2 regions of the Vibrio alginolyticus NBRC 15630 genome follow, and region 2 is predicted to be linked to the other one. Evidence: predicted binding sites of a transcription regulator. Region 2 holds the regulator's gene; the other holds the start of a gene.
The links. Region 2 encodes MetJ, which represses methionine synthesis genes. Its sites were predicted from a motif close to TTAGACNTNTANANGTCTAA; they were not measured.
Positions count from the first base shown of each region.

Region 1: a site for MetJ is predicted at 13,127-13,146, ahead of metK (methionine adenosyltransferase). Genes of this name have one in related genera too.

Region 1 is NC_022349.1:1,807,594-1,822,838, forward strand. Features, by position in the region: gene N646_RS08165 (oxidative stress defense protein) at 1-385, opposite strand, end outside; gene N646_RS08170 (LysR family transcriptional regulator ArgP) at 593-1,489, opposite strand; gene N646_RS08175 (LysE/ArgO family amino acid transporter) at 1,637-2,266, shown strand; gene N646_RS08180 (YbaK/EbsC family protein) at 2,293-2,775, shown strand; gene mscS (small-conductance mechanosensitive channel MscS) at 2,823-3,689, opposite strand; gene fbaA (class II fructose-bisphosphate aldolase) at 4,115-5,191, opposite strand; gene N646_RS08195 (phosphoglycerate kinase) at 5,346-6,506, opposite strand; gene epd (erythrose-4-phosphate dehydrogenase) at 6,658-7,695, opposite strand; gene N646_RS08205 (ligand-gated channel protein) at 7,832-9,790, opposite strand; gene N646_RS08210 (LysR family transcriptional regulator) at 9,931-10,824, shown strand; gene tkt (transketolase) at 10,916-12,910, opposite strand; gene metK (methionine adenosyltransferase) at 13,226-14,380, shown strand; gene N646_RS08225 (DUF2189 domain-containing protein) at 14,783-15,245, shown strand, end outside.
Region 2 is NC_022349.1:2,006,509-2,021,753, forward strand. Features, by position in the region: gene N646_RS09150 (PadR family transcriptional regulator) at 1-49, shown strand, start outside; gene metF (methylenetetrahydrofolate reductase) at 120-1,022, opposite strand; gene N646_RS09160 (bifunctional aspartate kinase/homoserine dehydrogenase II) at 1,284-3,692, opposite strand; gene N646_RS09165 (O-succinylhomoserine (thiol)-lyase) at 3,708-4,868, opposite strand; gene metJ (met regulon transcriptional regulator MetJ) at 5,094-5,414, shown strand; gene N646_RS09175 (malic enzyme-like NAD(P)-binding protein) at 5,528-6,805, opposite strand; gene bfr (bacterioferritin) at 7,012-7,488, opposite strand; gene N646_RS09185 ((2Fe-2S)-binding protein) at 7,582-7,770, opposite strand; gene tuf (elongation factor Tu) at 8,102-9,286, opposite strand; gene fusA (elongation factor G) at 9,440-11,539, opposite strand; gene rpsG (30S ribosomal protein S7) at 11,615-12,085, opposite strand; gene rpsL (30S ribosomal protein S12) at 12,187-12,561, opposite strand; gene tusB (sulfurtransferase complex subunit TusB) at 12,739-13,014, opposite strand; gene tusC (sulfurtransferase complex subunit TusC) at 13,022-13,378, opposite strand; gene tusD (sulfurtransferase complex subunit TusD) at 13,375-13,770, opposite strand; gene N646_RS09225 (helix-turn-helix transcriptional regulator) at 13,767-14,489, opposite strand; gene fkpA (FKBP-type peptidyl-prolyl cis-trans isomerase) at 14,633-15,245, opposite strand, start outside.

The sequences.
Region 1 (15,245 bases), 200 kb from region 2:
GGTATTGGTTAAGGTTTTTCAGATCCGTCACCGTGACATCAATACTGCGAGATGCTCGATACCCAACAAGTTCTGCTTTTCCTGATTTAGGGTAGTGGTACTGAGGAGCAAGGTATAAATTCGAGCTAGTAATATTGTCTTTTGACAAGCCGGCATCCGACAAGCTTTTTAGAAACTCTTCAACGGTTTTATCTACGGACAATTTCGCTTGTTCAGCCGTCATTGTCGTATCGACTACTTTTACAGAAAACGTAGCCATATCAGGTGTAGCCGTCACTTCGCCATACCCCGTTGTCGTAACATGAGCAAACTCTGGCGTATTCGCCAAAACTGAAGCACTGGTAAGGCTGAGTGCTGAAGCCAGCAAAAATGAATACAATTTCATTCAATAAATCCATCCATACAAAATTAAGTACTTAATCTCAGATTCCAACATCACTATCATGGCTGAGAAAGCGTGTGGTTTCATAATAGAAACTTCCGCCGATTATCCAAGCACCCATAGTGACTTCTAACACAACTTTGACTATGTAACATTGGCGTAATTTTTAAACAAAACACACTAAGTTAACGATATGCAGCTCTGACAAACTTATTGAGGTAGATGCTGCTGCGCATACCCCACTATCGCATGTGAGATTTCTTGTAGTACCCCAGTTTCTAACTGCCAGTGGTGCCAATAAATCCGATGGGACATTAAAAAACCTGGAGTCACATCAACCAACACACCTCTGTCTAATTCGTCGGTAATTTGCAAGCGGGGGATCAAGCAATAAGCTACACCAGCTAACGCCACTTTTAGAAACGCTTCAGAACTACTGATGTTGTGATGAATAACGCTGTCAGGATTGACGTTAAAGTGCTCGGTAAGAAATGTTTTATGTAGATCATCATATTGGTCATATGAAACGGCCGGTGCTTTTGCCAATGTCTGATTATTTACGCCTTTAGAAAAATAACGCTGATAGAACTCTGGGCTCGCGACACAAACATAATCGATGCGACCTAAATAGTCTGAGCTGCATCCGGGGATTGGCTGGGACTCCAAGCTGATCGCTCCTGTCACTTCGCCACTTTTGAGTTTTTCAATAGAGCGGTATTCACCATAGATAGTCAGTTTTAGTTCAACTTGACGCTGCTTCATAACATTTTGCAGCGCTGGCAGTAGCCATGTTGCAAGGCTATCTGCATTAGTCGCTAAAGAGAGTTGCACAGGTCGCGTACTGGTATCATTTTTTAGTTCGGGGAGAATTTCATGCTCTAGCAAGCGTACTCGCCGATAAAGACCCAACAATTTTTTACCAATTGGCGTTGGCTTAGGTGGCTGGCTTCGAATTAAAACAGGCTGCGCGAGAAACTTCTCTAACTGCTTGATACGTTGAGAAATGGCGGATTGAGAAACAAATAAATGCTCGGCAGCACGCTCAAAGCTACCCTGATAAACTATAGCGTCTAATGCCTCAATCCATTTGTAATCTAACCCTCGCATACCTTTCCTCTCACTCTTGATCAAACGCCTCCCGTTAAATTAGCCTATCTAATGTAAGATTAAAATCATTAATTATACTTATTTAGATAAACGCTTTATCTTTCCCTTTTCTGTAAATGTATTTGTTATTTTGAAGTGAGGTGAAGTGTGAGCTTGTGGGTTCTATTGCAAGGTTTTGGTTTAGGAGCATCAATGATCATTCCGATCGGCGCGCAAAATGCGTATGTTTTGAATCAAGGCATAAAGCGTAACCACCACCTAACAACCGCCACTATTTGTAGCGTGCTAGATATGATTTTCATCTCTCTAGGTATTTTTGGTGGTGGTGCAATTCTGTCTCAAAATGAAATCTTACTGACGTCGGTGACACTTGGTGGTATTGCTTTCTTGAGCTTCTATGGACTGCTCTCGCTAAAAAGTGTTTTTAAGCCAGAGAGTGAATCGGAATCAAAAGGGGAGATCGTAGCTCGAGGTCGTCGAACGGTTATTCTAGGTGCGTTAGCCGTCACTGTGCTTAATCCGCACTTATATTTAGATACAGTCGTTATTCTAGGTTCGATCGGTGGACAATTTGAAGGCCATGATCGCATTGCTTTTGCACTAGGTACGATTATGGCTTCCTTTGTTTGGTTCTACACTTTATCGATAGGAGCCGCCAAACTAGGTCCAACACTCTCTAAACCAAAAGTGAAAAAAACCATCGACATTGCAATCGCAATGATGATGTTCACAATAGCGTATATCTTAGCGAGTGAGCTTATTGATAAGTATTGGTAATCATAAGGTAGTAAGGCAGCAAAGACATGGAGTCACTAAAACGTATTTATAACAACAATAGAGAGCGATTCAACGCGCTCTCTATTCCTTTTCGTGAATGGCAGCACGAAGCCATCTTAGACTTTGAGACAGATATACGCATTGCGAGAGAGCTTGGTTGGACGGGTACGCATACCAAAAGCCTCTTTTTAACACTCAAAGGACAAGGTTACGCAGTTTATCTGACAGATAAGGACTCGCGCCTCGATGCCAAGCAGATTAAAGCGATTACAGGTAAACGTCCCTCTATTTGTAATGACGATGAAATGGTCGAAGTGTTAGGTTGCGTACCCGGCGCGGTTTGCCCAATAGGCTTACCGGAATACATCACTATCATTGTTGATACCAATCTCTATCAACATCAAGAGTTGCTCTATACGCCTGGCTTACCTGAGTTCACATTTGGATTTGCAGGTAAACATCTAAAACGCCTCTTACTTGCTGGTCATCACACCCTTTACGAAGTATAAAAAAGCGAGGCCTATTGGCCTCGCTTTTGAATATCGACTGCTTTTGATTAAGCGTCGACTTTGTTCAGGTGAACATCCATTTGTGGGAATGGAATCTCGATACCATTTTCATCCAATGCTTCTTTAATACCTTGCATTGCATCAAAGTATACGCCCCAGTAATCTGCAGTTTTCACCCATGGACGAACCACAAAGTTAACTGAAGAGTCTGCTAACGTAAGTACACCAATTGTGATATCTGGGTCTTTCAAGATACGTGGATCTTTCTCTAGCGTCTCACGAATCACTTTCTTCGTTAGTTTAAGGTCTGCTTTGTATGAAACACCAATCACTAGGTCGACACGTCGTGTCGCATGGCGAGAGTAGTTAGTAATGGCACCGCCGATAACTGAAGAGTTAGGCACAACAACCATTTTGTTGTCTGGTGTTTTTAGAACTGTTTGGAAGATTTGAATTGCTTCAACACTACCCGCTACACCACCGATTTCTACGTAGTCGCCTGATTTGAATGGACGGAACGCAACAATAAGTACGCCTGCTGCAAAGTTTGATAGTGAACCTTGTAGTGCAAGACCAACAGCAAGACCTGCCGCACCAATCACAGCAACAACAGAAGCGGTTTGAACTCCTAATCGACCAAGAGCCGCGATTAGCACGATTACAAATAGCAAGTAACGAACAAGACCGTGAATAAATTCAACGACGGCCTTATCCATGTTTTTCTTTTCTAGTACTTTAGAAACACTACCAGCGACTGCCTTAACGATAAGATTACCGATAAACAGAATAAGCAGCGCAGAGATAATGTTCACACCGTACTGAACCAGTAGATCTGAATTGTTTGTCAGCCAAGTTTCAGCCTGAGTTAGACCATCAGTTAAAGTGGTATCGATACCCACCGATTCACCTGCCATAATTCTTATCCTCAAAAATAAAGAGATATAAATCCAATTGCCGTTAATTTATGAACCTTGTTTTTTAAAGGCTCTTTTCTAAAACAACATCCCTATTGCTCCACTGAACAGTGTCAGATTTTTGGCACAATATCCCAACTCTGACTTTTTTCAAAGTCAGAGTTTCGCAAAGATATGCAAAACAAGACTTTATCAGAGCTTTCTGACACTGACTTGTTACAGGTTACGCAATGCACTCTGATTTCGCCACTCTTAAGACTGATATTCCCATGTTTTCTTTAAAAAAACGTTAAAGGTGAGATATCTAACTAGCAAATACAACCTAACGCATAAAAATATCGGGAGAAAGCAGAGGGGAAGAAAATGATAGATATAAAAAAAACCCGCTCAAAGAGCGGGTTTTTAAGTAACTTAATCAGTAACGATTATAGTACGTCAACTGCGTTAAGGTCAGCAAATGCTTGCTCTAGACGAGTAACCATTGAAGCTTGGCCTGCACGTAGCCATACGCGTGGATCGTAGTACTTCTTGTTTGGTGCATCTTCACCAGTTGGGTTACCGATCTGACCTTGTAGGTAATCGTGGTTTTCAGCTTCGAACTTACGGATACCATCCCAAGTAGCCCACTGTGTATCAGTATCGATGTTCATTTTGATTACACCGTAGCCGATAGATTCACGGATTTCTTCTAGAGAAGAACCTGAACCACCGTGGAATACGAAGTTTAGAGAGTTCGCTGGAAGACCGAATTTCTCAGAAACGTGCGCTTGAGAATCACGTAGGATAGTTGGAGTTAGTACAACGTTACCTGGCTTGTATACGCCGTGTACGTTACCGAAAGATGCTGCGATAGTGAAACGGTGGCTGATTGCGCTTAGTTTCTCGTATGCGTATGCAACGTCTTCTGGAGAAGTGTATAGCTCAGACGCATCCATATCAGAGTTGTCAACGCCGTCTTCTTCACCACCAGTACAACCTAGTTCGATTTCTAGAGTCATGTTCATTTTAGCCATGCGCTCTAGGTACTTAGCAGAAATTTCGATGTTCTCTTCTAGAGACTCTTCAGAAAGGTCGATCATGTGAGAAGAGAATAGTGGCTTACCAGTTTGCGCGAAGTACTCTTCACCAGCGTCTAGTAGACCGTCGATCCAAGGAAGTAGTTTCTTAGCTGCGTGGTCAGTGTGTAGGATTACTGGAACACCGTAAGCTTCAGCTACAGCGTGAACGTATTTCGCACCAGCAACAGCACCTAGGATTTGAGCTTCTTGACCTTCAAGTTTTAGACCTTTACCAGCAAAGAAAGCAGCGCCACCGTTAGAGAACTGAACGATAACTGGAGCTTTAACTTTTGCAGCTGCTTCAAGTACTGCGTTTACAGAGTCAGTACCCACACAGTTTACTGCTGGAAGTGCAAAGCTGTTTTCTTTTGCAACTTCAAATACTTTCTGAACGTCATCGCCAGAGATAACACCTGGTTTTACGAAGTCGAAGATCTTAGACATGGATGTAATCCTATTTATCTGTCGTTTTTAAACAAAACTTGTTAAGTTGAAAATCTTGCAAACGTTTGCTCACAACTGAGGCTATTCTAGCAGAGTTCCTCACACGTTGCAGCAAACAAGAAAGCGGGAGAATCACTCCCCCGCTTTGCTTTAATTACTTAGCGCGTGCTTCTAGCATTTCTACTGCTGGAAGAACTTTACCTTCTACGAACTCAAGGAAAGCGCCGCCGCCAGTAGAGATGTAAGATACATCCGCTTTGATACCGAACTTGTCGATAGCCGCTAGCGTGTCACCACCACCAGCAACAGAGAAGCCTTCAGAAGCTGCGATAGCTTCAGAGATACCTTTAGTACCTGCTTCGAAGTTCTTGAATTCGAATACGCCTACTGGACCATTCCATAGGATAGTCTTAGCGTTTTTAAGGATTTCAGCTAGTTCAGCTGTTGAATCTGGACCAAGGTCGAAGATCATGTCGTCGTCTTGTACTTCAGAAACGTGCTTAATTTCAGCTTCTGCGTTCTCGTCGAATGCTTTCGCACATGCAACGTCAGTTGCTACTGGAATTGCACACTCGTCCATTAGCTTCTTAGCTGTTTCAACTAGGTCTGCTTCGTATAGAGACTTACCAACGTTGTGGCCAGCAGCTGCGATGAATGTGTTAGCAATACCACCACCAACAACGAGTTGGTCAGCGATTTTAGATAGAGACTCAAGAACCGTTAGCTTAGTAGAAACTTTTGAACCACCTACGATAGCAACCATTGGACGAGCTGGCTTGTCCATTGCTTTGCCTAGCGCTTCTAGTTCGTTCGCTAGTAGAGGACCAGCACATGCTACGTCTGCGTGCATACCAACGCCGTGAGTAGATGCTTGAGCACGGTGAGCCGTACCGAATGCGTCCATTACGAATACGTCACATAGTGCTGCGTATTTCTTAGATAGCTCTTCGTCGTTTTTCTTTTCGCCTTTGTTGAAGCGAACGTTTTCAAGAACAACAAGTTCACCCGCATTTAGCTCTAGGCCATCTAGGTAGTCTTTTGCTAGCTTCACTTCGCAATCTAGTGCGTCGTTTAGGTAGTTAACAACTGGTTGTAGAGAGAACTCTTCAGCGTATTCACCTTCAGTTGGGCGACCTAGGTGAGACGTAACCATTACTTTAGCGCCTGCTTCTAGGCAGTGCTTAATAGTTGGAAGAGATGCGATGATACGTGCATCCGAAGTTACTTTACCGTCTTTTACTGGCACGTTTAGGTCAGCACGGATAAATACACGTTTACCTGCAAGATCCAGGTCAGTCATCTTGATTACAGACATGATGTGTCCTCTCAAATATTTAATAATTAAAGTTTTTGAAAACTCGGCAACCCTGCCAAGCCTGTTAATTCTTCAAACTGGTTATAGATATGGAGATATTATGGATTTATTTCAAGGCTAGAAATAAAAATTCTCCATCACTTCTTCGTCATTACTGTTCCACTTGCGAAGAAGCTTGCATTGCTAAGGCAGTATCCAGCATCCGGTTAGCAAAGCCCCATTCGTTGTCGCACCAAACGAGCATTTTTACGAGTTGCCCGTTACTCACTCTAGTCTGGCTTCCATCCACAATCGCACTATGGGGGTCGTGGTTAAAGTCGATGGAAACGAGTGGCGATTCAGTATAGTCAACAATGTTACGTAATGTACACTGAGATGCGTTAACAATGGTTTGATTTACGTCATTAACTTTCACATTTGTACTAATTGTGACACTTAAATCCATTGCAGTGACGTTAACCGTTGGAACACGAACAGAAATTGCTTCGAATTTGTTGGAAAATTTCGGGAAGATCCTTTCAATCCCCTTATGCAACTTAGTGTCCACCGGAATAATAGATTGGCTTGCAGCACGGGTACGGCGTAAGTCGTTATGATACGCATCAATTACTTGTTGATCGTTCATGGACGAATGAATTGTGGTAATGGTGCCAGACTCTATGCCGAAGGCTTCGTCTAGTACTTTAATGATGGGAACGATACAGTTGGTGGTGCAAGAGCCATTGGAGACAACACGGTGCTCGTCTTTCAGAGTTTCGTGGTTCACGCCATAGATAATCGTATTATCTAGGTCGTTTGCGCCCGGGTGCGAAAACAGTACTTTCTTCGCGCCAGCTTCTATATGCGCTTGCCCATCCGCTTGCGAACCAAATACGCCAGTGCAATCCAAGACGATATCAACTTCTAAATCACGCCAAGGAAGTAATTCGATTTCGGAGAGATGGAGAATGCGAATGGAATCATATTCACCGCTGTCATGATGAACATGCAAATGTTCTTGGTCATGGGAAATTTTTTTACCAAAGCGACCATGACTGGTGTCATATTGCAGTAGGTGTGCCATCGCCTCTGGCTGTGCTAGTTCGTTTACCGCCACAACCTTGATCTGCTGGTGTTTTCCGCTTTCATACACCGCTCGCAGAACATTACGACCTATACGTCCAAATCCATTGATCGCAACCTTTAGCATTTATCCTTCGCCCTACCAAAAATTTCGTGTCACAGATACTACCTGATCAGGCTGACAAACGCACCTGTTGAATCAAAGTAAAGCAGGATTAAAAAAAGGTCGAGACTATGCTCGACCTTATTACAACGATAGATAATTAAAATGCGACGTCTAAACCTAACCAGTAGCGACGACCATCTTCAATATATCCGTATTCTTCGTAACTGATTTCCTCGTCCAGCAAGTTATAGATAGCGCCTTTAATACGAGTATTGTCGGTTAACTGGTATGTCACACCGGCGTCCACAAAGGTATAAGCTGGTTCTACAATACTGTTTCTTGATGGGCCAGTAACCGGATCCATTTCTTTACCTCGGTACGTGACTTTCGCCCAGCTCTCTAGATCTGTTGTCGTTTGCCAAGTCACATCCACATTAAACAGATGCTTTGGTAACTGCTGCAGCGGCATGCCTTTGTATTCACCTGTTTTTTGCTCTGAGTCGGTAAATGTGTAGCTCGAGCTAAGGTAAATGGTTTCCGTTAACGGCGATGCTAAGGTCGCTTCAATACCTTGTGTGACGGCTTCATCCACGTTAATACGGTACGTTGGATCTGCGCCCCATTGGTTTGGACCATCAGTACAGATAGTGTCTGGACAAACAACACGTGTGATCTTGTCTTTGAATTCGTTATGGAACGCTGTCAAAGAGACATCTAAGCCAGAATCACCTTGATACAAGACGCTGATTTCTTTGTTTAGCGACGTTTCAGGGTCAAGATCTGGGTTACCGTAGATATTACCGCCACCACTGACTTGCGCCCAGCCAGGAGTAATTTCACGTAATTGTGGAGAACGGAAACCTGTTGCCACACCGCCTTTCACCGTCCAAGACGGATCAACTCGCCATACACCGTAAACACGCGGACTAAAATGCGCGCCATAGTTTTCGTCATGATCTAGACGGCCGCCAAGCGTAACGCTAAACGGATCAGCGATTTTCCATTCATCTTCAATGAAAATAGCCCACTGCGTATTCGATGTTTCAGTCTTCGATGACGCTTTGTTGGAGGTGAAATCCTCAAGCTCTGCATGAGTGGCGTCCACACCCGTCGTCAACGTATGGTTTCCGATACCAGTCACCAAGCTCGATTTGAACGTGGTGTTGGTGATCGTCATCTCACGAGATTTGTTCTCGCTCTCTTCTCGCTGTAAGTAAGTATCTGAAATGCCAATCGAATCCCAATCACCGTTGTGGCTTACCGTTACGTAATTACGACGATATTCATTCAGTGAGTCTTCACACCCACCACGACACCCAGTGGTCGGCACTGAAAGGCCCACATTACCACGACGACTTTGTGCCGACGTGCCACCTTCTAATTGCACCGAGTGGCGATCATTAATCTGGTAAGTCAGTTTTGAAGAGATACTCTGCATATCTTTATCTTCATAACCGTATTCGATGTCATCTTCTTCTCTGGTTGTGTACTGACCATATACTTGGAGAGATAAATTTTCAGCCAACGGACCATTAACGAAAAAGTTCGCGCTCTGCTCTCCACCTGAACGGCTATTCTCTTGTAGTACCGTGCCCAGTTGAACATTACCCGTCCACTCTAACGCATCTTTTCGTGTGATGACGTTAATCACACCACCAATCGCATCAGAACCGTAAAGCGTCGACATTGGGCCGCGAATAACTTCGATTCGCTCAATCGCTTGAAGAGGAGGTAACCAACCTTGTTCGATACCGGGGCCGTCGCTATTTGGACGAGTTTCACGCGTGCTTTGACGTTTACCATCGACCAGTATCAAAGTGTATTTAGAACCCATACCACGGATACTAATGTCGGTAGTATCACCACCACCTGTCACGACAACACCTGGCACACTTTTTAGTGCATCAGTCACATCGCGGTAATAACGGGAGTCCAACTCCTCACGTGAAATAACACTAATACTTGCAGGCGCGTCCGCTTGAGATTGCTCGTAGCTTGATGCAGTTACAACCACTGTTTCCATTTTAGAAACTGCATCATTGGCAAAAACATGAGGGACACTGACGAAGGCTAAAATACCAGTTGCGGTAATAACTGGCAGTCTAAGAGTAGACATCTACATCTCCATAATTGATAATGATTATTATTTTCGGAAGTGAATTATTCACAAATAGAATGAGATGCATAGTGAGAGTTATGGAACGGTTCTTTCCATTTATGGAACTCGTACATAACGCAGTAAGGAGTAAAAGAAATATGCACGACTTAGCATCAATTAGAGCCTTTGATGCGCTCAATCAGCATAAAAGTTTGACAGCCGCTGCTAAAGCCCTTAATCAGCCAAAATCAACGCTAAGTCGTCGCTTGGCACAATTAGAAGAAGACTTCGGTCAGGCTCTAACCGCCAGACAAGGTAATCGATTAGTTCTGACAAGAGCTGGAGAAATCTTTGCCCACTACAGCCGCCAGATTCTTGAGTTAAGCGAAGAGAGTTATGATGCACTGCAAGGTTTAACGAACCAAGTTTCAGGGCCACTGCATATTGTTTGTCACACTGCCTTAGTTAGAAGCTGGCTCGGTGGCGTACTCAATCGTTTTCTTGCTGATAATCCCGATGTTAGAGTTCAACTTACCAGTGACTTTTCTGAGGCGCATCATGACCCAGATTTGTTCATCTGGCTCGGTGAACGTAAAGAGCTAGACTGGCGAAAAGAAGTGCTGGGGGTATTTCGCTATACGCCTTTTGCCTCTCCAAATTATCTAAAACAACATGGGCCTATACCGCACCCCAAAGAACTTGAAGCACATCCATGGATCGATTTTGGTTCAGTGCAAGAAAATGGATTGATGCTAGCACACCCTCAACACGGTGAGTTCTTTTTAGAGCCCTTTGTTAGTCGCTTATACAGCGACAACATAGCAATGCAAATAGACAGTATCGCGAATGGTCATGGTATTGGACTGCTGCCGACTTGGACAGCATGCGGCTATGAGAAACATCACCCAGGGCGAATCACACCTTGCTTAGAAGGTTGGCTTTCTGAGCCTATTTCCATTAACTGCTATACACCAGCAGGACGACCACCACTGCGCTTATCCGTACTTTTAGACTGCATTCACCAAAGCATTCCACAAGGTTGGAAAACCTGACAAAAATAAAAAGGCCATCATAATGATGGCCTTTCTAACTTTAGCGTTTAACAATCGTCGTTTACGTTCGACTGTTTAGACGGTCCTGCAATTACGCTAGCAATTCTTTTGCTGTGTTCACTACGTTTTCAGTCGTGAAGCCAAACATCTCGAATAGCTGACCAGCAGGTGCAGATTCACCGAATGTTGTCATACCGATGATGCGACCGTCGAAGCCTACGTACTTGTACCAGAAATCCGCAATGCCCGCTTCAATAGCGATACGTGCCGTTACGTCTGATGGCAGTACAGATTCACGGTAAGCAGCGTCTTGTTTGTCGAATGCGTCTGTTGATGGCATTGAAACAACGCGTACTTTCTTGCCTTCTGAAGCTAGTTGCTCAGCGGCTTTCACTGCAAGCTCAACCTCAGAACCTGTTGCGATAAGGATTAGCTCAGGCTTACCTTCGCTATCTTTCAGGATGTAAGCACCTTTCGCGATGTCTGCGACTTGTTCAGCAGTACGCTCTTGTTGCGCTAGGTTTTGACGAGAGAAGATAAGTGCAGTTGGTGCATCTTTACGTTCAATCGCTAGTTTCCATGCAACTGCAGACTCAACTTGGTCACATGGGCGCCATGTGCTCATGTTTGGAGTTACACGTAGAGACGCCATTTGCTCAACAGGTTGGTGAGTTGGGCCATCTTCGCCAAGACCGATCGAATCATGCGTGTAAACTTGGATGTTCTGAATTTTCATCAGCGCAGCCATACGCATTGCGTTACGAGCGTATTCCATGAACATTAGGAATGTTGCGCCGTAAGGAACGAAACCACCGTGCAATGCGATACCGTTGATGATAGCAGTCATACCGAATTCGCGTACACCGTAGTGGATGTAGTTGCCAGAGAAGTCCTCCGTTTCTAGAGACTTAGAACCAGACCACATGGTCAGGTTAGAAGGCGCTAGGTCAGCAGAACCACCCATAAACTCAGGAAGCATTTGACCAAACGCTTCTAGTGCATTTTGCGATGCTTTACGTGATGCAATGTTCGCTGGGTTTGCTTGAAGATCGGCAATGATTTGGTTCGCTTTTTCTTCCCATTGTGCAGGAAGTTCGCCGTTTAGACGACGTTTAAGCTCTGCCGCTTCAGCAGGGTAAGCTGCAGCGTATGCTTCGAATTTTTCATTCCAAGCTGCTTCTTTCGCGGCGCCCGCTTCTTTTGCATCCCACTCAGCGTAAACATCTGCCGGGATCTCAAATGGGCCGTACTCCCAACCTAGGTATTCGCGAGCCGCTTGGATTTCATCGTGACCTAGTGGTGCACCGTGACAGTCGTGCGAACCAGACTTGTTAGGAGAACCGAAACCGATAATTGTTTTGGTACAGATAAGCGTAGGACGTGGGTCCGCTTTTGCTGCTTCAATTGCTGCGTTGATCGCGTCTGAGTCGTGACCATCGACTGCTGGGATTACATGCCAGCCGTACGCTTCAAAACGCTTAGGTGTATCGTCAGAGAACCAGCCTTCAACATGACCGTCGATAGAAATGCCGTTGTCATCCCAGAACGCGATCAGTTTGCCTAGACCTAACGTCCCAGCAAGAGAGCATGCTTCATGCGAGATGCCTTCCATTAGACAGCCGTCACCCATGAACACATACGTAAAGTGGTCAACGATATCGTGACCTTCTTTGTTGAACTGTGCCGCTAGTGCTTTCTCTGCGATCGCCATACCAACAGCGTTAGTGATGCCTTGACCTAGAGGACCCGTTGTTGTCTCGATACCAGGCGCGTAGCCGTACTCTGGGTGACCTGGGGTTTTTGAGTGCAATTGACGGAAGTTTTTCAGATCGTCAATAGATAGCTCGTAACCGCTTAAGTGCAGTAGAGAGTAAATAAGCATTGACCCATGACCGTTTGACAGCACAAAGCGATCGCGGTCGGCCCACTCTGGGTTTGAAGGGTTATGGTTTAGGTGAGAGCGCCAAAGAACTTCAGCGATATCAGCCATACCCATTGGTGCGCCTGGGTGGCCTGAGTTAGCTTGTTGAACACCATCCATGCTTAGAGCACGAATTGCATTGGCAAGATGTTTACGAGACGACATGTCTGCTCCTGAGTACATTAAGCGAAACGAAAAGTAGGTCATAATTCTCTCAAAGCCCTGTTGGGTGTGCAAACGTTTTCCAATCCAAAACCTCACAAATATTGCACCTTTCGCGCCAAATCGTTCGAAGTTCTTAAAATTATCAATAAATCAGGCAAACGTTTGGTTATAACAAAAACCAAAAAAGAGCTTGTAATTCGAGCAATCAAATTTAGAATAGACGTCTAGATGTAGATACACCTACAAAAATTAGTATTAATTTGCGCTGGAGAGTTTATCATTCCCCAGTTTTAAACCAGATATAGTGGAGCTAACATGGCTAAGCACCTGTTTACTTCTGAGTCAGTATCAGAAGGTCATCCAGATAAAATTGCAGACCAGATTTCTGATGCGGTTCTTGACGCGATTCTAGAGCAAGATCCAAAGGCTCGTGTTGCATGTGAGACTTACGTTAAAACCGGTATGGTAATGGTGGGTGGTGAAATCACGACTTCAGCATGGGTAGACATCGAAGAGTTAACTCGTGAAACCGTTCGTGAAATCGGCTACGTACATTCAGATATGGGCTTTGACGCAGATTCTTGTGCGGTACTAAACACAATCGGTAAACAGTCGCCAGATATCAACCAAGGTGTTGATAAAGCTGACCCTAAAGAACAAGGTGCAGGCGACCAAGGCATCATGTTTGGTTACGCTTGTAACGAAACTGAAGTACTAATGCCAGCGCCAATTACTTACTCTCACCGTCTTGTTCAAAAGCAAGCAGAAGTTCGTAAAAACGGCACACTACCTTGGTTGCGTCCTGATGCAAAATCTCAGGTAACATTCCAATACGATCAAGGTAACATCGTTGGTATCGACGCGGTTGTTCTTTCAACTCAACACTGTGACTCAATCTCAACTTCAGACCTGCGTGAAGCGGTAATGGAAGAGATCATTAAGCCAGTGCTACCTTCTGAGTGGATCAACAAAGAAACAAACTTCTTCATTAACCCAACCGGTCGCTTCGTAATCGGTGGTCCTATGGGTGACTGTGGCCTAACTGGTCGTAAGATCATCGTAGATACCTACGGCGGCGCAGCTCGTCACGGTGGCGGTGCGTTTTCTGGTAAAGATCCATCAAAAGTTGACCGTAGTGCAGCATACGCAGCACGCTACGTAGCGAAAAACATCGTAGCGGCAGGCATGGCTGACCGTTGTGAGATCCAACTTTCTTACGCAATCGGTGTTGCTGATCCAACGTCTATCATGGTGGAAACGTTCGGTACTGAGAAAGTATCTCACGACATCATCATTGAAGCGGTTCGTCAATTCTTCGACCTACGTCCATACGGTCTACAAGAAATGCTTAACCTTCTTCAACCTATCTACAAGAAGACAGCGGCTTACGGTCACTTCGGTCGTGAAGAATTCCCGTGGGAAGCGACAGACAAAGCTGCACTTCTACGCGATTTCGCTGGCATCAAATAATCAAGCCAAGCAAGAATCAATCAAGCCCTCGCCTATGGCGGGGGCTTTTTATTTTCAGCAACTTTTATCCAGCCATTTCGGCTCATACCGCCCTGCCCCACAAAGCAGTCCTGTTTCTCCCTCATTTTTATACCGAATAAATTTTAAGCAATTATTTGTAAATTATCCCATCTCCGCCAATAGTTAAAATATTGTTAACTCCAATTTAAATAGAGACGTCGGATGCTGGCGACTGTGGAAGCAACACTTAAGTAAAGACATGAGTCAGGCATCTTTATGGCCGATACCAAACTAAGCCAATGCTCAGATGTAAACTTGAAAAAGTCGCTTCAAGTTTGACTGAACAAAAACCGCTGTCAGTTGGTATAAGCGGATAATGTGGGAATAAATCAAGGAGGAGTTATGCCTCGAACTGTTAATCCATCGGACTTCCACAACAAACGAAAGGAAGTGCCAGACAACGAATACGCCAGAACCATACCGTGCAATACGGTCAATCTTTCTGCACCTTTTCATTGGCTCGCATTAGGTCTGCATGATTTCGTGCGAATGCCGCTTATTAGTGCTTTCTATGGCATCTGTTTTATGGCTGCTGCGATAGGCATTGTTTTGCTCGTACAGTGGCAAGGCACACACTTAGTCGTCATGCCCAGTTTGATTGTTTACATGTTAATCGGTCCGTTTCTCGCGCTGGGCTTGTATGATGCCAGTTGGGAGAGAGAGCGCGGACACAAAGCAAGCTTGTTCCATTCAATGAAAGCGATCGGTCGTAACTCAACATCTCAATGGGCGTTCGCCGTGTTACTCGCAGTGTGTATGATATTTTGGATGCGCATTGCCGCTCTACTTCATGCACTCTACCCTT
Region 2 (15,245 bases):
GATCACTTGGGCAGAAGAAGTTCTAACTGAACTTGAAGTGATTGGTTAAACTCCTTTTGCTTTGATAAAACGAAAAAGGCTTGCCACTTGGCAAGCCTTTTATCTTTTTGAAACCAGATTTACGCACCGACTACTGCGCGAGGACGAACACCCAACGTATGGCATAACGCGTAAGTCATCTCTGCACGGTTTAGTGTGTAGAAGTGAAAATCCTTAACCCCTTCACGACTCAGTACACGCACCATATCAATAGCTTGGCTAGCTCCTACAAGCTGGCGAGTCACCGGATCATCATCCAAGCCATCGAATTGTTTGCTCATCCATCCTGGTACTTTCACATTGTTCTGTGCCGCAAAGCGAGACGCTTGCTTAAAGTTCGATACAGGCAAAATTCCTGGCACAATTTCTACGTCAATTCCTGCTGCGACACAACGGTCACGGAATCGCAGGTAAGACTCAACGTCAAAAAAGAACTGAGTAATAGCACGGTTTGCACCTGCATCTACCTTACGTTTTAGGTTCAATAAGTCAGACTGAGCGCTTTTAGCTTCAGGGTGAACCTCAGGGAATGCAGCAACGGAGATATCGAAATCGTGGCGTGATTTCAGCAGCTCAACCAAATCCGAGGCATACATATCAGGCGCACCGCCACCTGGAGGAATATCACCACGCAAAGCGACGATATTTTCAATACCATTGTTCCAATAATCATCGGCAATATTAATCAACTCTTCACGAGTCGCATCAATACAAGTGAGATGGGGAGCGGCAACCAATCCGGTTGTTGCTTTAATTTCTTTAATGATGGAGTGTGTTCTGTCACGCTCGCCGGAGTTCGCACCGTAAGTCACAGAAACAAATTTAGGTTGAAGCGTTTTAAGACGGTGCACTGAATTCCAAAGTGTTTCTTCCATCTTAGCGCTGCTTGGCGGAAAAAACTCAAACGATACATTGATGTTATCTGATAACTCAGCAATATTCTGGTTCAAGGCGTCGATATGGCCTGCGTGCGTATATCCCATCTTACTCTCCCTGCGGCACTCCGCCACGAAAACAAATCCTTAAAATCGACGTTTAGACGTCTATATGTCTACAGAATGTATTGAATACGATTTAATGTCAACCTTGTAATTATGAATTTTTCTCAAGTTAATAATGAAGATAGTTCAAGTTTCTACTTGAGCATCATCTCGCCATTTTGCACGGGTTATGACTTCAGTATGGCACTGATAGGGGAATAAAAACCCTGGATTAATTCCAGGGTTTTTAGGTCAATCGCAACTTTAAAATAAACCAGCCAATCGGTTGAGGTCGGATTGAATAGCGCCGGCTGTCACTTCTCTGCCTGCGCCTGGTCCTCGAATGACCAGAGGGTTATCTTTGTACCACTTGCTCTCTATGGCAAAAATGTTATCGCATGGCAATAAGTTGGCGAGCGCGTGCTCACGAGATAACGCTTCGACTCCCACCGTTGCTTTACCATTTTTTTCTAAACGCGCCACATAGCGAAGCACTTGATCGTTTCTCTGTGCTTTTGTCAGACGCTCTTGAAGTATTTCACTCAACAATGCTCCATTATCGAAGAAATCATCTAAGCTCAGTTCTCTTAATTCTTCTGGCACCAAAGACTCAACTTTAACGCTGTCTGGTTCTATATCTAGGCCCGATTCTCGAGCCAAGATGACTAACTTACGCATTACATCGGAGCCATCTAAATCAGAACGAGGGTCAGGTTCGGTTAACCCTTGCTGCCAAGCAAGATCGACTAAATCATTAAATGGCACAGAACCATCAAACTGTTGGAACAGCCATGATAACGTCCCCGAGAAAATCCCCGATAGAGCGACGATTTCATCCCCACTTTCACGAAGATCTCGCACGGTATGGTTTATCGGTAACCCAGCACCAACCGTTGCGTTGTATAGCCAATGACGACCAATTTTAGCGAATGCATCTTGAACCTGATGGTAGTACTGACTATCTGCGGAACCGGCCACTTTGTTGGCGGAAATCAAATGAATGCCTTGCTGTGCGATTTCTGCGTAGCGCTGAGCCAAATCTTTACTCGCGGTAACATCAAGCACGACGGCTTCATCGTAGCTTTTAAGCGCTCCCAAACGTGCCAGCCAATCCCCATTGTTTGCTATGCTTTCATCATCAAATCGTTCAGCAACACTCACCGCCTCAATACCTTGCTCATCGAACCAATAGGTTTGGCTATCCACAACCGCGACAAGATCAAAGCTCATACCATGACGTTTTTCGAGCTCACTTTTTTGCGTCGCAAATAAATTTAACCAACTAGAACCAATATTACCCTTGCCACATAAAGCCACTGCCACGCGTTTTTGCGCTTGGAACAACTGGCTATGAATCGTTTGAACCAACGCCTCGGTATCAGTACGGCGCAAAACAGCGACTAGGCTCAGCCCTGAGTCTGTTTCAGAGATAAATTCTACCGGAGAGTGCTTTAGCTTTTGATAAAAGCCAAAGCAATGATTGGCGTTTTTCGTAACGCCTGCACCTACCGCAGCTAAGAGCGAGTAACCTTCTTTTAGCTTAATTTCTGCCTCTACCGCAAGCTCTTGCAAGTGTTTCAATGCACCACCGGCGATTTCTGCGGTGTAAGCCAAGCGTAGCGTATGCTGATCGGATTGAGCTTCAAATGCCAATGGCTCTAATTGCGCGCGCTGCAACGCTTGTAATACATCACTCTGTGTTTTTTCGAAGTCGTGCCCATGCATGAAAGACAACTGCACCAATAAAACATCATCCAGTGAAGTAATAATTTTAGCGCCACGACCAGATGCCAATACACGCTCAATACGAGTAGAACCCGACTCTGGCAGATAGCTACACTTGAGATTAAGGTCCATGGTACTTTGCGCCACAGGCTGAAGCGTACGACTGTGTAGCACTGGGGCAGCTAAGCGAGCAAGTTCACTGGCTTCATCCAATCGAAGTAACGGTAATAAACAAGCATCAGACACCAAACGTGGATCGGCACTATAGACACCAGCAACATCACTCCAAATCGTGACAGTACTGACTTCAGCAAGCGCGCCTATGACCGTTGCAGAATAGTCAGAGCCGTTACGACCAAGTAGAATGGTTTCTCCTGCCTCGTTCTGAGCCATAAAGCCAGTAATTACCACTCGTTTATGGTTATGCTGCGCGAGGATCTCTTTAATTAAAGGGTATGAACGAGCGCGATCAACCTCTGGTTGAGTTCCCGCTTCTGCACGTAAAAACGCTCGTGCATCTTGTGCAACCGCAGGGATAGAACGTTGAGATAATAACGCGGCCAATAGGCGAGCAGACCATACTTCTCCGTGCCCCAGTACCGCGGCTTTTTGCGCATTAGTGAGTGGTGCAGTCAGCTCCGAGAGAGTACTGAACTCATCATGTAATAAAGCTAACAGCTCTTCTTTTGCTTCACTCTCCAACAAGCTTTCTATTAGCTCAGTTTGGAACTGTCTCAAGCTTTGAAGCGCTTCATGCGCAATTCGGCCATCTTTACTTAACCCTTCCAAAAACTCAATCAAGCGGTTAGTGGTTTTTCCTGCAGCAGAGACGACCACAAGATCATTTTCTGTCGAATACTCCTTGAGAATACCCACAACGCGTAAGTAGCATTCTGGGTTTGCTAAGCTACTGCCACCAAACTTATGCAGCTGACGTTGTACAGTCATTGTTATCGTCTCCTATTACTGGGTAGCTTTAGCGAACGCTTGTTCTAAATCTGTGATGAGGTCTTGTGCATCTTCCAAACCGACAGACAAACGCAATAGTTGATGAGAGACCCCAGCCTCCGCCAGCGCCTCCTCACCCATTGCACGGTGCGTCATGGATGCTGGGTGGCAAATCAAACTTTCTACACCACCTAATGATTCAGCTAATGAAAACAGTTGGAGCTCTTTCACAAACACCTTTAACTGCTCAAACGAACCAGCAAACTCAAAACTCAACATAGAGCCAAAGCCCGTTTGCTGCTTTTTAGCGATGTCATGACCTGGATGTTCCGGCAGGCTTGGATGATAGATAGTTTTAACTAACGCTTGTTTTTGTAGGTAAGCCAGTACCTGCTGTGAGCTCTCTTCATGTACTTTCATACGAGCACCAAGCGTACGAATACCTCGCAGTGTCATGTAACTATCGAAAGGTGTGCCCGTTGCACCAATACAATTGCCCCACCATGCAAGCTCTTCTGCATGCGCTTCTGTGTTGGTGATGATTACCCCACCAATTACGTCCGAATGACCGTTGATGTACTTTGTTGTGGAGTGGATAACAAAATCCGCACCTAGCTCTAAAGGTTTTTGGTACACGGGTGTCAAAAAGGTATTGTCCACCGCAACTAACGCGCCGACTTGTTTCGCTTTTTCACAGGTAGCTGCAATATCCACTACGCGAACCAGAGGGTTTGACGGAGTTTCTAGCAAAATGAGTTTTGGTTTTTGTGCCAATGCAGCATCTAAAGCCTGTTCGTCTGATTGATCGACAAACTGAACCTTAAAATCGCCTTTGCTAGCTCGGGTATTAAAAAGACGATAGGTGCCGCCATAACAATCGTGAGGAGCAATAATGAGATCATCTGGGCCGAGAAAAGCGGAAACCCATAAATTTAATGCCGACGTACCGCAGTTAGTAACAACCGCTCCTTTTCCAGACTCAAGTTCAGATAGTGCACTTTCCAACAGTCCGCGGTTTGGATTACCAGATCGTGTGTAATCATACTTGGGCACTTCACCAAAAGCAGGAAAACCATAGTTAGTGGAAAGATAAATAGGTGGAACGACAGCATGATATTGGCTGTCTGATTCAATACCAGTGCGTACTGCAATGGTCGCAGGTTTGCGAGTGCTCATGGGTGTATCCTTTCACGGGTAATGACTTCTAAATAGGAATGCGCTATATCTAATGAGTAACATAAAGTGATCAACACGCTTCCTTTGCTGTTATGTTCACTTTACTCGTCAAAAAATGAGACGTCAACACTTCTAGACGTCTATATGTCTTTGCTTATGGCGGTAAATGCAGCTAAAATCAGCACCTAAATTATTTTTAACCGATTACATAAATGAAGGTGTGCAATGGCTGACTGGAATGGCGAATACATTAGCCCATATGCAGAGCACGGCAAAAAAAGCGAACAAGTAAAAAAAATTACCGTCTCTATCCCGCTAAAAGTTTTAAAGGTGCTAACTGATGAGCGTACTCGCCGTCAGATCAATAACTTACGCCATGCAACCAATAGCGAATTGCTATGCGAGGCATTTTTGCACGCGTACACAGGTCAGCCACTTCCGACAGATGAAGACCTTCGTAAAGACCGTCCTGATGATATTCCAACAGAAGTAAAAGCGCTGATGACGGAAATGGGCATCGAATTTGAGTCATTCGACGAAGAATAAAAAAGCCTGATAAGAGGTTTCAGGTAATAACTCTTGCCTCGAGCCAAATGAATGACATAAAAAATGGGACGCAATAGCGTCCCATTTTTTGTGTATCACATCTGAAAGATATATTACTCTGCCATGTAGTTTTCAGGCATCTCGATACGAGCTACACCTGAATTAACCGCCGCCTGAGCAACCGCTTTTGCAACACGTGGTAGCAAACGTGAATCCATTGGTTTTGGAATAATATAGTCCGCACCAAACTCTAGCTTATCAACACCTGCAGCCTTCAATACGGCTTCAGGTACAGGCTCTTTTGCTAGCTCACGAATCGCCTCAACGGCTGCAAGTTTCATTTCATCATTGATTTCACTTGCACGCACATCAAGAGCACCGCGGAAAATAAATGGGAAACACAATACGTTGTTAACTTGGTTAGGATAATCACTACGGCCAGTACCCATGATCAAGTCATCACGAACTGCGTGAGCAAGTTCCGGCTTGATTTCAGGATCCGGGTTAGAACATGCGAATACGATTGGCTTATCTGCCATCAACTTCAACGCTTCCGCTGGCAATAGGTTTGGACCAGATACACCTAGGAACAGATCTGCACCTTCAATCACGTCTTCTAGTGTGCGCTTATCTGTATTGTTCGCAAATAGCTGCTTATATTCATTAAGATCATCACGACGAGTGTGAATCACACCTTTGCGATCTAGCATGTAGATTTTTTCGCGCATTGCGCCGCATTTGATCAGAAGCTCCATACACGCTACAGCGGCAGCGCCAGCGCCAAGACAAACAATTGTTGAATCTTCAAGTTTCTTACCTTGAAGTTCGATTGCATTCAGCATACCCGCTGCCGTTACAATAGCAGTACCATGTTGATCATCGTGGAATACTGGTACATCACAACGTTCAATCAGACGCTTTTCAATCTCAAAACAGTCTGGTGCTTTAATATCTTCAAGGTTAATACCGCCAAAAGTGTCTGCAATGCTCGCAACAGTATCAACAAATTCATCGATCGTGCGGTGCTTAACTTCAATATCAATAGAGTCAAGACCTGCAAAACGCTTAAACAGTAACGCTTTACCTTCCATCACTGGCTTAGATGCAAGTGGACCTAGGTTACCTAGACCTAGAATAGCGGTACCGTTAGAAATAACAGCAACCATGTTCCCTTTTGCAGTGTACTTGTACACGTTATCCGGGTTTTGTGCGATTTCACGCACTGGCTCTGCAACTCCTGGGCTGTATGCAAGGGCAAGATCACCCGCCGTTTCCGCAGGCTTTGTCAGTTCGACAGCAATCTTTCCTGGAGTTGGATAAGCATGGTAATCCAATGCTTTTTGGCGATGTTCTTCTTCTGGAGTGGCTGCTTGGTGGTTGTCTTCAGACATGGACGTTTCTCTTTTTTATTTTTAGGTAAGGGGGCATAAATTCTATCGGATAGAAATCAAACTTCATAGGCAAGATTGCGAGCAATATCCTTAAAAAGCCGATAATAAAAGAGATTAGACCAGATAACGGGGTTAAGCACCCGATTTTCGAGTCAGGTGCTCTTTCTTATTACTATTATTGGAGTATGCAAACTTAGATAGTATCGTTACTCTTCGTCCACGTATTGCGCTTGGAGATAATTCTCAATACCAGACATTTCAATCAAGCCAAGTTGCGTCTCTAGCCAATCAACATGTTCTTCTTCATCTTCAAGAATGTCTTGGAATAAATCTCGAGACACATAATCTCGAATGTCTTCAGCGTAAGCAATCGCATCTTTTAAATCTGGAATAGCCGCCATTTCAAGCTTTAAGTCACACTCGAGCATTTCCTTGGTATCTTCACCAATCATCAACTTACCTAAATCTTGTAGGTTCGGTAAGCCTTCAAGGAACAAAATACGCTCAATTAGATGATCGGCATGTTTCATCTCATCGATAGATTCGTGATATTCCTTGTCTGCTAGGTGCTTTAAGCCCCAGTCTTTATACATTCGGGCATGAAGAAAATACTGATTAATAGCGACGAGCTCGTTACCGAGCACTTTATTGAGATGTTGAATGATGATTGGATCGCCTTTCATGACAAAACCCTCCTCTTTGGCTTCATTTAAATGTAGAAGCAAATGAGAAGGTGTCAAAATGTAAGGCAAATAATTACTGCATACTTACAGCAATTAGCTGGCTTGTTTAAATTCCGTGTAACTAGTTTCCGCTAAAATTTCCTTGGCCTGTCTGATGCACTTACCACATTGGCTGCCCAATGCCGTGCACTTTTTGATTCCTTTAATATCTGTTACGCCTTCATCTATCGCCAACTTCCTGATTTTTTTGTCGGAGACACCATGGCAAAGACAAACGTACATACTCAAAAAACCTATAAAACTAATCTGTGACAAACAATATAAACAAGAATAGTTCTTGTTACCAGTCGCATTATGGTGTCCGCTCAGAATATTTGGTTATAACGATTTTACCGCTGCAGGAAAAGATCAAAGGGTTAAGAGGGGTGAGTAAAAGCGTTAAGAAATAAAGTCGGTAAAACTCTGTTTTTAAATCGAAAAAGTGACGTCTTTTATTTCAACACTTATAACTAAATGTAATCTAGAAATGAAAAAGGGAAGCCTAAGCTTCCCTTTTCGATGCGCTTTCTTCAAAAAGAAGAACAGTGCAAGATTTCGTTTAATTCGTTATGAATTAGTCGAAGATCTTAGCAACAACACCAGCACCTACTGTACGGCCACCTTCACGGATCGCGAAACGTAGACCTTCGTCCATTGCGATTGGTGCGATTAGCTCTACAGTCATCTGTACGTTGTCGCCTGGCATTACCATTTCTACGCCGTCTGGTAGCTGGATGTCACCAGTTACGTCAGTTGTACGGAAGTAGAATTGTGGACGGTAGCCTTTGAAGAATGGAGTGTGACGACCACCTTCATCTTTAGACAGTACGTATACTTCTGATTCGAACTTAGTGTGTGGAGTGATTGAACCAGGCTTAGCTAGTACTTGACCACGTTCAACTTCGTCACGCTTAGTACCACGTAGAAGTGCACCAACGTTCTCACCTGCACGGCCTTCGTCTAGAAGCTTACGGAACATCTCAACACCAGTACATGTAGTTGTAGTAGTGTCTTTGATACCTACGATAGCAACTTCGTCACCTACAGTTAGGATACCACGCTCGATACGGCCAGTTACTACTGTACCACGACCTTGGATTGAGAATACGTCTTCGATAGGCATTAGGAATGGCTGATCTACCGCACGCTCTGGCTCAGGGATGTAAGTATCTAGAGCTTCTGCTAGTTCAACGATTTTCGCTTCCCACTGCTCTTCGCCGTTTAGTGCGCCTAGTGCAGAACCTTGGATAACTGGTAGGTCATCACCTGGGAAATCGTATTCAGATAGAAGTTCACGAACTTCCATTTCTACTAGTTCTAGTAGCTCTTCATCGTCAACCATGTCACATTTGTTCATGAATACGATGATGTATGGGATACCAACCTGACGGCCTAGTAGGATGTGCTCACGAGTTTGTGGCATTGGGCCATCTGTCGCAGCAACAACTAGGATACCACCGTCCATCTGTGCAGCACCAGTGATCATGTTTTTAACATAGTCAGCGTGTCCTGGACAGTCAACGTGTGCGTAGTGGCGTGATGGAGTGTCGTACTCAACGTGAGAAGTTGCGATTGTGATACCGCGCTCACGCTCTTCTGGAGCGTTATCGATAGATGCGAAGTCTTTAGCTACACCGCCGTAAACTTTAGCAAGAGTAGTACAGATAGCTGCAGTTAGAGTTGTTTTACCGTGGTCAACGTGGCCGATAGTACCAACGTTAACGTGCGGTTTCGTACGTTCAAATTTTTCTTTAGACACGATCGTGTTCCTTCCTAGTTATGATTCGTCGTGATCATTATTGATCGACGACGCGCCAGAAATTGTTATTTTATGCGCCAACGCCCGTTAGCGCAATATTTGGACGCCCTGATCTCGCAAAAAGTCGTAAACTTTTTGCAGTTCAATCGTCAATTAGTAACCACGCTCTGCAATAATTTTATCTGCGAAGTTTTTCGGCACTTCAGCGTACTCGTGAAACTCCATAGAGTAAGACGCACGGCCTTGAGTTGCAGAACGTAGATCAGTTGCGTAACCGAACATTTCGGATAGTGGTACTTGAGCACGGATGATCTTAAGACCAGCCACACCTTCGTCCATGCCTTCAATGATACCGCGACGACGGTTTAGGTCACCAACAACGTCACCCATCCAGTCTTCCGGAGTGGTTACTTCGACATTCATCATAGGTTCTAGAATCACAGGTTGTGCTTCTAGTGCACCTTTCTTGAATGCCATCGAGCCAGCGATCTTAAACGCCATCTCGCTTGAGTCTACATCGTGGTAAGAACCATCAAATAGTGTAGCTTTAATATCTAGTACAGGGTAACCCGCTAGAACACCACTATTCATTTGCTCTTCGATACCTTTCGATACCGAGCTGATGTATTCCTTAGGAATCACACCGCCCACGATTTCGTCTACGAATACGAAACCTTCACCAGGCTCAGAAGGCTCAAGTTTGACCCAAACATGACCGTATTGACCACGACCACCTGATTGACGAACAAACTTACCTTCAACTTCCGCTTTACCACGAATGGTTTCACGGTAAGCAACCTGAGGTTTACCAACGTTACAATCAACGCTGAATTCACGCTTCATACGATCAACGATAATGTCTAGGTGAAGTTCACCCATACCTGAGATCAGAGTCTGACCTGATTCGTCGTCCGTTTCCACGCGGAATGATGGATCTTCCGCGGCTAGTTTACCTAGCGCGATAGCCATTTTCTCTTGGTCTGCCTTAGAACGAGGCTCTACAGCAATCTGAATAACTGGTTCAGGGAACTCCATGCGTTCTAGAATCACTTTGTGGTTCTGATCACACAGTGTGTCACCTGTTGTTACGTCTTTCAGACCGATAGCAGCTGCAATATCACCAGCGCGAACTTCTTTCACTTCTTCACGCTTATTCGCATGCATCTGAACGATACGACCAAAACGCTCTTTCTTCTCTTTTACTGAGTTGTAAACAGCGTCACCCGAGTTTACAACACCGGAGTAAACACGCATGAAAGTTAGCGTGCCCACGAATGGGTCAGTCGCAATCTTAAACGCTAGCGCTGAGAAAGGTTCGTTGTCGTCAGCATGACGCTCAACTTCATTTTCTCTTTCGTCGACACCTTTAATTGCAGGTACGTCAACAGGCGATGGCAAGAACTCAACTACTGCATCCAGTACCGCTTGAACACCTTTGTTCTTAAACGCACTACCACAAGTAGCCAGTACGATTTCGTTATTTAGTGTGCGAGTACGTAGAGCTTGTTTGAGCTCAGCTTCAGTCAATTCACCTTCTTCAAGATACTTGTCCATCAGCTCTTCGCTAGCTTCAGCAGCGGATTCAACCATGTGGTTGCGCCACTCTTCAGCAAGTTCAATCATGTCAGCTGGGATGTCTTCGTAAGTAAACGAAGTGCCTTGATCGGCATCATTCCAGTTGATCATTTTCATCTTGATAAGGTCGATGACACCTCTGAACTCATCTTCCGCACCAACGTTCAGCTGGATTGGAACAGGAGTCGCACCAAGACGATTCTTAATTTGGTTCACAACGCGTAGGAAGTCTGCGCCCGCACGGTCCATCTTGTTTACAAATACCAAACGTGGAACGTGGTATTTGTCTGCTTGACGCCATACAGTTTCAGACTGAGGTTCAACACCAGATGAGCCACAGAACACAACCACAGCACCATCAAGTACACGAAGAGAACGCTCTACTTCGATAGTAAAGTCAACGTGTCCAGGGGTATCAATGATGTTTACGCGATGCTCAGGGAACTGTGCTTCCATACCACGCCAGAATGTAGTAGTCGCAGCGGATGTGATAGTGATACCACGCTCCTGCTCCTGCTCCATCCAGTCCATGGTTGCTGCACCATCGTGAACTTCGCCGATTTTGTGAGAAAGGCCAGTGTAGAACAGAATACGCTCAGTTGTGGTTGTTTTTCCTGCATCTACGTGAGCACAGATACCGATATTACGGTATAGCTCAATAGGAGTTTTACGAGCCACGATTGTATCCTCTTACTAAGGTGTACCTTAGAGTATAGAAAAGTGCTGCGAGAGAACCTCGCAGCACAGAAGGTATTACCAACGGTAATGAGCGAACGCTTTGTTTGCGTCAGCCATGCGGTGAACGTCTTCACGTTTCTTAACCGCAGTACCTTTGTTCTCAGACGCGTCTAGCATTTCAGCAGCTAGGCGTTGAGCCATAGATTTTTCACCACGCTTGCGCGCAGCTTCAACCAACCAACGCATAGCAAGTGCGTTACGGCGAACCGGACGTACTTCTACAGGTACTTGGTAAGTTGAACCACCAACACGGCGAGATTTAACCTCTACCGCTGGGCGAACGTTTTCAAGAGCTTCTTCAAAAATAGCTAAGTGGTCTTTACCAGACTTTTCAGCCATAGCATCTAGTGCAGTGTAAACGATTTTCTCTGCAGTAGATTTTTTACCGTCAACCATTAGGATGTTAACGAATTTTGCCAGCAATTCAGATTTGAATTTTGGATCTGGAAGGATCTTACGCTGACCAATGACGCGACGACGTGGCATGGATTTATCTCCGTTGTCTTCTTCAGGTTTTATCCAAAACTTTTCAGTTTTTTCAAAAAATTAAAAATAATTTAGTGTTTGGCCTTACTTAACGGAATCCATTAAGACTTAGGACGCTTCACACCGTACTTAGAACGACCTTGTTTACGGTCATTTACGCCAGCACAGTCTAGTGCGCCGCGAACAGTGTGGTAACGCACACCTGGAAGGTCTTTAACACGACCACCACGGATTAGAACAACTGAGTGCTCTTGAAGGTTGTGACCTTCACCGCCGATGTACGATGTAACTTCGAAGCCGTTTGTCAGACGTACACGACAAACTTTACGAAGTGCTGAGTTAGGTTTTTTAGGTGTAGTAGTGTAAACACGAGTACATACACCACGTTTTTGTGGGCACGCTTCTAGTGCAGGCACGTTGCTTTTAACAACTTGCTTTGCACGTGGCTTACGTACCAACTGGTTAATAGTTGCCATTAACTAGCTCCTGATTTACTTGAAAGTAAGCTTTGTGAAAAATCTATCCCCAACTGCCAATGCAGTTAGGGACGCAAAATTCTATGCAGCAGTGAGAGGTGTGTCAAGAAATATACGGATCTTTTTTGTTCAATTAGAACAATTCATCCGTAAAGCTTTGTCGACAGCAAATCTTGTTCAATCCCAAGTTAGGGATTTATCCTGTTTTGCTGTTAGTTCAACGAAGCCTGAGTAATTCACAATCGTCAGCGATGGACTGATACGATTTGCAATACCGCGAGCTTGCGCATCGCTCTCTAACACAAATACGCTGCGGTTTTTTAGATGGGAAAATGCTTTATGTTGCGAGTTAGCAGCGTACACTGCATCTTCTATAAGTAAGATGTCATCCTGTTCACTGCATAAGGGCATGGCGTCTTCTAGAGCAGAGACTGTTTTTATGATGTGTAACATAACTTCCTCAAAAAGACAGTAGCTTGCCAGCGTGTTGTAACTTATCTTTGAGCTGTTCTAAGCTTAACGCTTGGGCTTCAATGACTAAATCCGCTTGCGCCAAACCTCGCTGGGTTAACGACTCTGAACACACAAAGACTTGTTCGATGTCGTATAAATCGAAAAGCTTTAACATCGGCGCGTAATCTTTACTCAAAATATTGTTGGGGTCTTGCCCGAGTAGAAGCTGGTATACCCCGTCACCCATGAAAATGACGCTGATATCTTCACAGTAAGCCGACGCGGCTAACAGTGCATCCACACCTTCACGACCAGCTGCACAGCCATGTGGCGCACTACGAAATAGATAAGTTAACTGACTCAAAACTGTACCACTCTGTCTTGGGTTAACATCGCTTCAGCTAGGCTACCTAAGCCTGCTTGTTCAAAACCATCGGCTAGATTGTTCTGAACCAAACCATGTTGATTCGCTTCTTCTTCACTTACAATCCCGCGACGCAAAGCGGCCGCGACACAAGTTTCTAGGCGAACACCATGCTCTTTAGCCAAAGACTGCCACGCCTTATTGAGATCAAATTCATCGTTAGCTGGCACACTCAAAGCAGTACCATTAGTCACACCATCTTGATAAAAGAAGACGCTCACTAGCTGATGGCCTTGCTCTATCACCGCTTTGGCGAACTGATAAGCACTGCGCGCTGACTGGCTGCCATAAACGGGACCATTCACCACTAACGTGTAAGTCAGTTTGCTCACCTTTCATCATCCTCGGTTTTACGTTGACGAATGTACAAGTAAACGGTGTGTTTTGAAATATTAAGGCGATCCGCGACACGGTTGATGGCATCTTTAATATCGAAGATACCTTTGTCGTACAACTCCATCACGATCTGGCGATTTTTGGTGTTGTTAGACACGGATTTATCCGCATTGATCTCTTCGATGGTGCGTTCAACAGTTTGGTCCACCAGCTCTTCTACGTCACTAGCAAAGTTGACCGAGGAAGCCGCTTCTTTCGCTTCTTGCGTCGGCATGAAAGACTGAAGGACTTGCGAGAAAGGCGCATCCAAGTTGACGTTGATACACAACAAACCAATCACGCGATTTTCGCCATTACGAATGGCGACAGTAATCGACTTCATCAACACGCCACCTTTTGCACGGGTAAAGTACGAACGTGAGAAGTTGCGCTCCGAGCCTTCGATGTCTTTTAGCATCTTAAGCGCTAAATCAGTGATTGGTGAGCCGACTTGGCGCCCCGTGTTTTCACCGTTAGCGATTTTAATTGCAGAGGTATTTAAGTCTTCTAGAGAGTGAAGAACGATTTCACAAAATGGACCTATCAGGCTAGCGATACCATCCACGACCGCCTCATAAGATCTTAAAATGATTTTGTCGTGCTCGGTAAACGGCATCACGTTAACGGATTCCATTTCGAGCAACATCTCCGCGTTTATTGTTTCTGTAGTTGTCATAAGCCTTCGAGCGAAAAATCAACAAATTGGTGTAAGTTTATCAGAAAATTTGAAAAGCAACCTAGCAAACTCACCAACTAGTGACCTAGAACAAAAAAGGCCCGTTAAACGGACCTTTTTCAATAACTTATCGCAGCTTATTGTTATTGCTCTGCGTTGTCGTTCTCAACTTTTAGCAGCTCAACTTCAAATACTAGCGTTGAGTTAGCAGGAATGCTTGGTGTGTCTTGGTCACCGTATGCTAGCTCTGGCGGGATAACGAATTTGAATTTAGAACCCACAGGCATTAGCTGAACACCCTCTGTCCAACCTGGGATTACACGGTTAAGTGGGAACGTTGCAGGTTCACCACGATCGTATGAGCTGTCGAACTGAGTACCGTCGATCAGAGTACCTTTGTAGTGTACTTGAACCGTATCAGTGTCTTTTGGCTTCTCACCTTCAGCTGGTGTCATTACTTGGTATAGAAGACCTGTATCTGTCTTCACTACGCCTTCTTGCTTCTCAAACTCAGCACGGAAGTCATCGCCAGCTTTTTTCGCTTCAGCTGCTTTCTCAGCCGCTTGTGCTTGCATCTTTTCTGCAACACGCTTGTCTAGAGATTCTAGTGCTGCACGTGTTTCTTCTTCATTCAATTCAGCATTGCCTTTGAAGACGTCTTCGATACCTTTTAGTACCAAATCTTTGTTAAGATTAATGCCGATTTCGCTTGGCTTGTCGATGCTTGTGCTTAGGTAGTTAGCAAATGAAACACCG